DNA from 4 places in the Citrobacter rodentium NBRC 105723 genome. Region 1 is predicted to be linked to each of the others. Evidence: predicted binding sites of a transcription regulator. Region 1 holds the regulator's gene; each other region holds the start of a gene.
The links. Region 1 encodes CRP, which controls carbon source genes, mostly activating them, when cyclic AMP is high. Its sites were predicted from a motif close to ATGTGANNNNNNTCACAT; they were not measured.
Positions count from the first base shown of each region.

Region 2: the regulator CRP is predicted to act here: its motif matches at 1,146-1,163, upstream of ydfZ (putative selenium delivery protein YdfZ).
Region 3: the regulator CRP is predicted to act here: its motif matches at 1,143-1,160, upstream of deoC (deoxyribose-phosphate aldolase).
Region 4: the regulator CRP is predicted to act here: its motif matches at 779-796, upstream of K7R23_RS12760 (YfcZ/YiiS family protein).

Region 1 is NZ_CP082833.1:889,705-891,905, forward strand. It holds gene K7R23_RS04240 (OsmC family protein) at 1-388, opposite strand, end outside; gene crp (cAMP-activated global transcriptional regulator CRP) at 690-1,322, shown strand; gene K7R23_RS04250 (YccS/YhfK family putative transporter) at 1,375-2,201, shown strand, end outside.
Region 2 is NZ_CP082833.1:4,009,502-4,011,702, forward strand. It holds gene ydfG (bifunctional NADP-dependent 3-hydroxy acid dehydrogenase/3-hydroxypropionate dehydrogenase YdfG) at 1-297, shown strand, start outside; gene K7R23_RS19020 (GntR family transcriptional regulator) at 385-1,071, shown strand; gene ydfZ (putative selenium delivery protein YdfZ) at 1,263-1,466, shown strand; gene K7R23_RS19030 (mannitol dehydrogenase family protein) at 1,558-2,201, opposite strand, start outside.
Region 3 is NZ_CP082833.1:432,371-434,571, forward strand. It holds gene deoA (thymidine phosphorylase) at 1-74, opposite strand, end outside; gene deoC (deoxyribose-phosphate aldolase) at 231-1,010, opposite strand; gene K7R23_RS01975 (YjjI family glycine radical enzyme) at 1,272-2,201, shown strand, end outside.
Region 4 is NZ_CP082833.1:2,696,227-2,698,427, forward strand. It holds gene fadL (long-chain fatty acid transporter FadL) at 1-530, opposite strand, end outside; gene K7R23_RS12760 (YfcZ/YiiS family protein) at 901-1,185, shown strand; gene fadI (acetyl-CoA C-acyltransferase FadI) at 1,359-2,201, shown strand, end outside.

The DNA of each region.
Region 1 (2,201 bases):
CATACGAGTGGGTAATGTTTACCGCTTTTTCCAGCATCAGCGCCACCGAGCAATACTTCTCCGCGGAGAGATCGACCGCCCGCGCCACTGCGGCATCTTTCAGGTCATTACCCGTAACGATGAAATGCAGATTGATATGGGTGAACAGACGCGGCGCTTCTTCGCGACGTTCAGAGGTCAGCTTCACTTCGCAGTTGGTCACATCCTGACGGCCTTTTTGCAGAATGGAAACCACGTCAATGGCGCTGCAACCGCCAGCGGCCATTAACACCATTTCCATCGGGCTGGGGGCCTTATCGCCTGAGTTGCCGTCCATCAGGATCTGGTGCCCGGAAGCCGACTCGCCGAGGAAGGTTAACCCTTCAACCCATTTAACACGCGCTTGCATATCTCGTAACTCCAATGTTGCAATTTTCCCCACAGATTACGCGCCCGCGACAAATCTCGCAACGGAAGGCGACCTGCGTCATGCTGAAGCGAGACACCAGGAGACACACAGCTAAAGCTATGCTAAAACAGACGAGATGCTACGGTGCGTTGACGTACTGTGTATGCACAGGATTTCATATTAAAGGCTGCTGCCGTTATTGACAGCCTCTTCCCGGGAAGCGGGAAGCACATTTTTGCAACCCCAGAGACAGCGGTGTTTTCTGGCTCTGGAGACAGCTTATAACAGAGGATAATCGCGCATGGTGCTTGGCAAACCGCAAACAGACCCGACTCTCGAATGGTTCTTGTCTCATTGCCACATTCATAAGTACCCGTCGAAGAGCACGCTGATTCACCAGGGTGAAAAAGCGGAAACGTTGTATTACATCGTGAAAGGCTCGGTAGCAGTGTTGATTAAAGATGAGGAAGGGAAAGAAATGATCCTTTCTTATCTGAATCAGGGTGATTTTATTGGCGAACTGGGCCTGTTTGAAGAAGGCCAGGAACGTAGCGCATGGGTACGAGCTAAAACAGCATGTGAAGTGGCGGAAATTTCCTACAAGAAGTTCCGTCAGCTGATCCAGGTCAACCCGGATATTCTGATGCGCCTCTCTTCCCAGATGGCCCGCCGCCTGCAGGTCACCTCAGAAAAAGTCGGCAATCTGGCTTTCCTTGACGTGACCGGGCGTATCGCCCAGACGCTGCTGAATCTGGCGAAACAGCCGGATGCCATGACCCACCCGGATGGTATGCAGATCAAAATCACGCGCCAGGAGATTGGTCAGATCGTTGGCTGCTCCCGCGAAACCGTTGGTCGTATTCTGAAGATGCTGGAAGATCAAAACCTGATCTCCGCGCACGGTAAGACCATCGTCGTTTACGGCACGCGTTAATCCCGTCGGAAACGGCGCGTTACCCCGGTAGCGCGCCGTTTTTGTTTTACCGATGTGGCGCAGACTGATTTATCACCCGGAGATCAACTACGCACTCCGTCAGACGCTGGTGCTGTGTTTGCCCGTGGCCGTCGGCCTGCTGATCGACCAGCTCCATCTGGGCCTGCTTTTTTCCCTCGTTCCCGCCTGCTGCAATATTGCCGGGCTTGATACGCCGCACAAACGCTTCTTCAAACGCCTGATAATCGGCGCGTCGCTGTTCGCCGGTTGTAGTCTGATCATGCAGCTGCTGCTGGCCCGCACGGTGCCGCTGCCGCTCATTCTGACTGTCCTGACGCTTATCCTCGGCGTCACCGCGGAAATCAGTTCGCTCCACGCCCGCCTGCTTCCCGCGTCGCTGATCGCCGCGATTTTTACCCTCAGTCTGGCGGGGAATATGCCGGTCTGGGAGCCGCTGCTGATCTATGCGCTGGGCACGCTATGGTACGGGCTGTTTAACTGGTTCTGGTTCTGGCTGTGGCGCGAACAGCCGCTGCGCGAGTCGCTGAGCCTGCTGTATCGTGAACTGGCAGACTACTGCGAAGCCAAATACAGTATGCTGACTCAGCACGCCGATCCGGAAAAAGCCCTGCCCCCGCTACTGGCGCGCCAGCAGAAAGCGGTTGACCTGATCACCCAGTGCTATCAGCAGATGCACATGCTGTCGGCGCATCGCAATAATGATTACAAGCGGATGCTGCGCGCCTTTCAGGAGGCGCTGGATTTGCAGGAGCATATCTCGGTCAGCCTGCACCAGCCGGAAGAGGTGCAAAAGCTGGTGGAACGCAGCCATGCGGAGCAGGTGATTCGCTGGAATGCGCAAACCGTCGCCGCGCGCCT
Region 2 (2,201 bases), 2.2 Mb from region 1:
AAGGCCTTTGTCCGCCAGTTCAGTCTGAATCTGCGTACCGATCTGCACGGCACCGCCGTTCGCGTCACCGATATCGAGCCCGGCCTGGTGGGCGGAACGGAATTTTCAAACGTGCGGTTTAAAGGCGATGACGCCAAAGCCGGTAAAACCTACGAAAATACCGTCGCGCTGACCCCGGAAGACGTTACGGAAGCGGTCTGGTGGGTCGCCACGCTGCCTGCCCATGTGAACATTAACACCGTCGAAATGATGCCCGTCACGCAATCTTTCGCCGGACTGAGCGTTCATCGTGGTTAAATTTTCATCCCGGCCTGCGGGCCGGGTATAGCTCGCGGCAAAAAAGTGGTAGAATCCAGACGTTAACTTTCTAATAAGTAAGAGCGAATGACCGTCGAAACGCAACTCAATCCCACACAGCCCGTAAATCAGCAGATTTATCGCATCCTTCGTCGTGATATCGTTCACTGCCTTATTGCGCCGGGCACCCCCCTGTCCGAAAAAGAGATCTCCGTGCGCTTTGAGGTGTCACGCCAGCCGGTGCGGGAAGCCTTTATTAAGCTTGCGGAGAACGGCTTAATTCAGATCCGTCCCCAGCGCGGCAGTTACGTCAATAAAATCTCATTATCACAGGTACGAAACGGCTGCTTTGTGCGCCAGGCTATTGAGTGCGCGGTGGCGCGCCGGGCGGCGGCGATGATAACGGACAGCCAGTGCTATCAGCTTGAGCAGAATCTTAATCAGCAGCGCATTGCCATTGAACGTAAGCAGCTGAATGATTTTTTTGAGCTGGATGACGATTTTCACCAGAAGCTGGCGCTTATCGCCGACTGCCAGCTGGCCTGGGACACCATCGAAAATATTAAGGCCACCATCGACCGGGTGCGCTATATGAGTCTCGATCACGTCTCGCCGCCAGAGATGCTGCTGCGCCAGCATCAGGACATTTTTTCGGCGCTGGAAAAGCATGACGCCGATGCCGTCGAGACAGCCATGACGCAGCACCTGCAGGAAATTGGCGAGTCGGTTCAGCTGATCCGTCAGGAAAACAGCGACTGGTTTACCGAAGAGTAATTCCCTCCCCAACCTCACCCCGCCGTGGGTGAGGCAACAATCTTCTCTCCCCCATCATATCTGCCGCAAAAAAGATGTGAGCTTGATCAAAAACAAAAAAAGTCCGTACTGATGAGCGTATTTATATAGCGCCCGTTACGTGGGACCAGAGCCCACGGGCTTTGACGGTAAGTTGGAAAGGAGAAGACACCATGATGACATACGATCGTAACCGTAACGCAATCACCACTGGCAGCCGCGTCATGATTAGCGGCACCGGGCATACCGGGCGAATCACCGCGATCATGACCGACGGTCTGGACGCCGCGCAAATCCGCCGCGAGAAAACCGTGGAAGTGGAAGGTTGTGAAGGTAAGTTTGCGCCGGTCGAACTGATTCGTCTCGGCATGAACTAATGGTGTGACTGCCAGATGGCGTTTCCCTTCTCCGGCCTGTCCGTTCAGAACAGGCCGGATAAAAAAGCGCCATCCGGCAACAGATAAAGCGTTACTTCAGATTCGCGGCATATTTCGCCACGGTCGCTTTCGCCCCATCCGCCAGCAGAGCCTGATAGGCTGCTTTTACTTTACTGGTGAACAGTTCGACACGCGGCAGCTCATTGCCGAAAATAGCCTCAATACCCAGCAGCGCCTCAACGCGGCTTTCGCCTTCCGCACTGGATTCCACCGCTTTCTGAATTACCGGCAGCAGCGGATCGTTGACTTCAATGGCATTGCCCTGCTCATCCACGCCGCCGACATAGCGCATCCAGCCCGCCACGCCCAGCGCCAGCAGGTCGAAACTGCTGTTGTGCGCCAGATGCCAGCGCACAGAGTCGAGCATACGCTGAGGCAGTTTCTGGCTGCCGTCCATCGCAATCTGCCAGGTGCGGTGACGCAGCGCCGGGTTGCTATAGCGCTCAATCAGCAGATCGGCATAGCGGGTTAAATCCACGCCCTGCACCTTCAGCGTTGGCGCCTGCTCTTTAAGCATCAGCGCACGGGCGGCAACACGGTAGTTTTCATCACCCATGCAGTCATTGATGTGCTGATAGCCCGCCAGATAACCCAGATAGGCAAGGAAGGAGTGGCTGCCGTTCAGCATACGCAGCTTCATCTCTTCAAACGGGATCACGTCGGCCACCAGCTCAG
Region 3 (2,201 bases), 460 kb from region 1:
AAGAAGCGGATCTCTTCATCACTCAGCGCATGACCATCACGTTTTTTACGAATAATTTCTTGTGCGAGAAACACAGTACCTCCTGGAGAAAAGAGTGTAAGCCTTCCGTAGGCCTGATAAGCGAAGCGCCATCAGGCATTTGCCGGGTAAGCGTAGCGCCAGCCACCCGGCGAACCGGAACAACGCCGGATGGCGGCTACGCCTTATCCGGCCTACAGCGAACAATGCTATTAGTAGCTGCTTGCGCTCTTACCGTCGCCGTGGCCCAGTACTTTCAACAGGCTCGCCAGCAGGCTGGAGGCGCCAAAGCGGTAATGACGGGAATCCGCCCACTGTTCGCCGAACAGCTCGTCCGCGATGGCGAGGAATTTCTGCGCGTCCTCCGCCGTACGTACGCCGCCCGCCGGTTTGAAGCCAACGGTTTTTTCCACGCCCATATCGCGAATCACTTCCATCATGATGCGCGCGCTTTCCGGCGTGGCGTTTACCGGCACTTTACCGGTCGAGGTTTTAATAAAGTCCGCACCGGCCCTGATAGCGATTTCCGACGCTTTACGAATCAGCGCGTCTTCTTTCAGTTCGCCAGTTTCAATAATCACCTTAAGCAGGACGTTGGCCGCAGCGCAGGCGTCTTTACAGGCTTTCACCAGATCGAAGCCCACCTGCTCGTTGCCGGCAATCAGCGCGCGGTACGGGAACACCACGTCAACTTCATCCGCGCCGTAAGCAATCGCCGCGCGGGTTTCCGCCAGCGCAATCTCAATATCGTCATTACCGTGCGGGAAGTTAGTGACCGTGGCGATACGGATCTCGGGGGTGCCCTGCTCTTTCAGCGTCTTACGCGCGATCGGGATAAAGCGCGGGTAGATACAGATTGCTGCCGTATTGCCCACCGGGGTTTTCGCCTGATGACACAGTGCAATCACTTTTTCATTGGTGTCGTCGTCATTCAGGGTCGTCAGATCCATCAGCTTCAGGGCGCGCAGGCTGCTTGCAGTTAAATCGGTCATAACATTCTCCAACGGCATCGCCGTATAAAATTCTTACCGTGCGGGTCTGTTAGTATTCTAACATCCACCCGCGATTACACTTCGATATGCATCACAGTTAATGAAAACCTGGTACAAATTTGCATTACCGTAATGCGATCAACTTCAAATAAATTTCTTTTTCTGGCATGTACTTCTGCCCGCAGGCGCATCAGGATCAAAAGCCATAAACCCGCTTATTCCTACAATGTCCGCACGCTTTCCGGCATATAAGGAATCCCGATGTCCACGTCAAACGAAACCGCGCTGCAACAACGCTGCCAGCAAATCGTCACCAGTTCGGTGCTCAGCCCGGCGCAAAAACGCCATTTTCTGGCGCTGGAGGCCGAGAACAATCTGCCTTATCCTGAACTGCCCGCCGGGGCGCGCCAGGCGCTGGACGACGGGGTAATCTGCGATATGTTTGAAGGTCATGCGCCGTTCAAACCGCGCTATGTGTTGCCCGATTACGCCCGTTTTCTGCGCAACGGCTCCGCGTGGCTGGAGCTGGAAGGCGCGCAGGATCTCGACGATGCGCTCTCGCTACTGACCATTCTCTACTACCATGTGCCGTCCGTGACCTCAATGCCGGTCTACCTCGGTCAGCTTGATGCGCTGTTGCAGCCTTATGTTAAAATTCTAACACAAGATGAGATTGATAGCCGAATAAAACGTTTCTGGCGCTATCTCGACAGAACCCTGCCGGACGCGTTTATGCATGCCAATATCGGCCCCGCCGATGGCCCTGTCACCCGCGCCATTTTACGCGCCGATGCCGATCTGAAGCAGGTTGCGCCAAACCTGACCTTTATCTACGACCCGCAGATCACGCCGGACGACCTGCTGCTGACGGTGGCGAAAAATATCTGTGAATGCAGCAAGCCGCATATTTCCAACGGCCCGGTAAATGATAAAATTTTCACAAAAGGCGGTTATGGCGTGGTGAGTTGCTACAACTCCCTGCCGCTCGCTGGCGGCGGCAGCACGCTGGTGCGTCTGAACCTGAAAGCCGTTGCGGAGCGCAGCAGCTCTGTCGAAGACTTCTTCGCCAACGTACTTCCCCACTACTGCCGACAGCAGATCGCCGTTATTGATGCGCGATGTGAGTTCCTCTATGAAAAATCACATTTCTTTGAGCATAGCTTCCTCGTTCAGGAAGGACTGATCGACCCT
Region 4 (2,201 bases), 1.8 Mb from region 1:
TTGGCATACACGGCGTTAAAGCCGAGGCCGAAGCTGAAGTGATTATTCAGGCGATAGGCGCCGCTCAGGTTCAGGTTAAGGGTTTCCAGATCGGTTTTCCCGCCCATCGAGCCTGCGGCGTAAGTATTATTAAACTCGGTCGCCAGACCATAGTTAGAGGTGACGGACGCTCCCCAACCGAACTGATCGTTAATGGGAGCCACAAAGTGCAGGTTCGGCACCCATGCCGTCGGCGCGATGTTGTCCTGGCTGGCGTCGTTACCGATGCGCGAGCGACCGGAAATATCCACGTCCGGATCGACAAAAATTGCGCCGCCAGAGAAGGTCGGACGGTCGAACATGGTGATCAGCGCCGGGTTGCGACTGACGTTACCCGCATCGTCAGCGATTGCGCCTTCCCCGGAATAGGCCCGGCCAAGACCAGAGGAAGAAAATTCGTTTAGCTGAAAGCCTGCAGACCAGGCCTGGGTGGAGATAAGTGCCACTGCGACTGCGAGAGCAGACTTTGTAAACAGGGTTTTCTGGCTCATGACCATAACCTCATGATTTATTTTTATACAAACTATGTTACATGCTGTAACAGGAGCGCGAAGTGTAGGGTCTGCGGTACGACTTGGAAATCAGACCAGTGGCGAGAGTATAGGTCTGACCAGCTAATATGTTGCAAGTATGTTTATAAGTTTTTTCAATTGTGATCTCAGAAACGCGATCCAGCTGGCAAATTTGCCGGGGTCTCTCATCAACCGTTTGGGTGAAATTTGTTTTAGATCATTTTTAAGTGTGATTTCGGTCACTTCTCTCATTTTGCATAATTAACCGCTGGAGAGGCGAAAGTCGGGGGCGTAAAATATCCCCATCGTTTATCTGGCACCCTGGGTGCGAATACAGAGGAAATCTACAATGAGTAAATGCAGTGCTGATGAAACCCCGGTTTGCTGCTGTATGGATGTTGGTACCATCATGGACAACTCCGATTGCACCGCGTCATACAGCCGTGTGTTCGCTAACCGCGCAGAAGCTGAAGAAACGCTGGCGGCGCTGACCGAAAAGGCGCGTAACGTGGAATCTGAGCCTTGCCAGATCACCCCGACCTTTACCGAAGAGTCTGACGGCGTGCGCCTGGATATCGATTTTGTTTTTGCCTGCGAAGCCGAAACGCTGATCTTCCAGCTGGGTCTGCGTTAATCCCGCCTTTCTCTGCCCCGACGCGCTTCTGTCGGGGTAGTTCCTTTTTTTCCCGCCATTACTGAGTGTGTCGTAGCTCTCACTTTCATCGCCCTCTGCTTGGCTAAATGTAAAAAATTGGTTAAGACTGTGATCAGGTCAGACCACTTATTTTATTTTTACAGGGGAGTGTTATGAGTCAGGCTTTACCGCTGGTCACCCGTCAGGGCGATCGCATCGCTATTGTGAGCGGTTTACGTACCCCCTTTGCCCGCCAGGCTACCGCTTATCATGGCATTCCCGCCGTCGATCTCGGAAAAATGGTGGTTGGCGAACTGCTGGCGCGCAGCGAAATTCCCGCTGATGTTATCGAACAACTGGTGTTTGGCCAGGTTGTGCAGATGCCGGAAGCGCCGAATATTGCCCGTGAAATTGTGCTGGGAACAGGAATGAGCGTCCATACCGATGCCTACAGCGTGAGTCGGGCCTGCGCGACCAGCTTTCAGGCGGTGGCTAACGTGGCGGAAAGCCTGATGGCCGGCACTATCCGCGCCGGTATCGCCGGCGGCGCGGACTCCTCTTCCGTGCTGCCGATTGGCGTCAGCAAAAAGCTGGCGCGGGTGCTGGTCGATGCCAATAAAGCCCGCACGATGGGGCAACGTCTGAAGCTCTTTTCCCGTCTGCGTCTGCGCGATCTGTTGCCCGTGCCGCCCGCCGTCGCTGAATACTCGACCGGCCTGCGGATGGGCGATACCGCCGAACAGATGGCAAAAACCTACGGCATTACCCGCGAGGAGCAGGATGCGCTGGCGCATCGCTCGCACCAGCGCGCCGCGCAGGCTTGGGCCGACGGAAAACTGAACGACGAGGTGATGACGGCCTGGACGCCGCCGTATAAAGCGCCGCTGTCTGAGGATAACAATATTCGCGGCAATTCGACGCTTGCCGATTATGCCAGGCTGCGTCCGGCCTTTGATCGCCGGCACGGTACGGTGACCGCCGCTAACAGTACGCCGCTGACGGACGGCGCGGCGGCG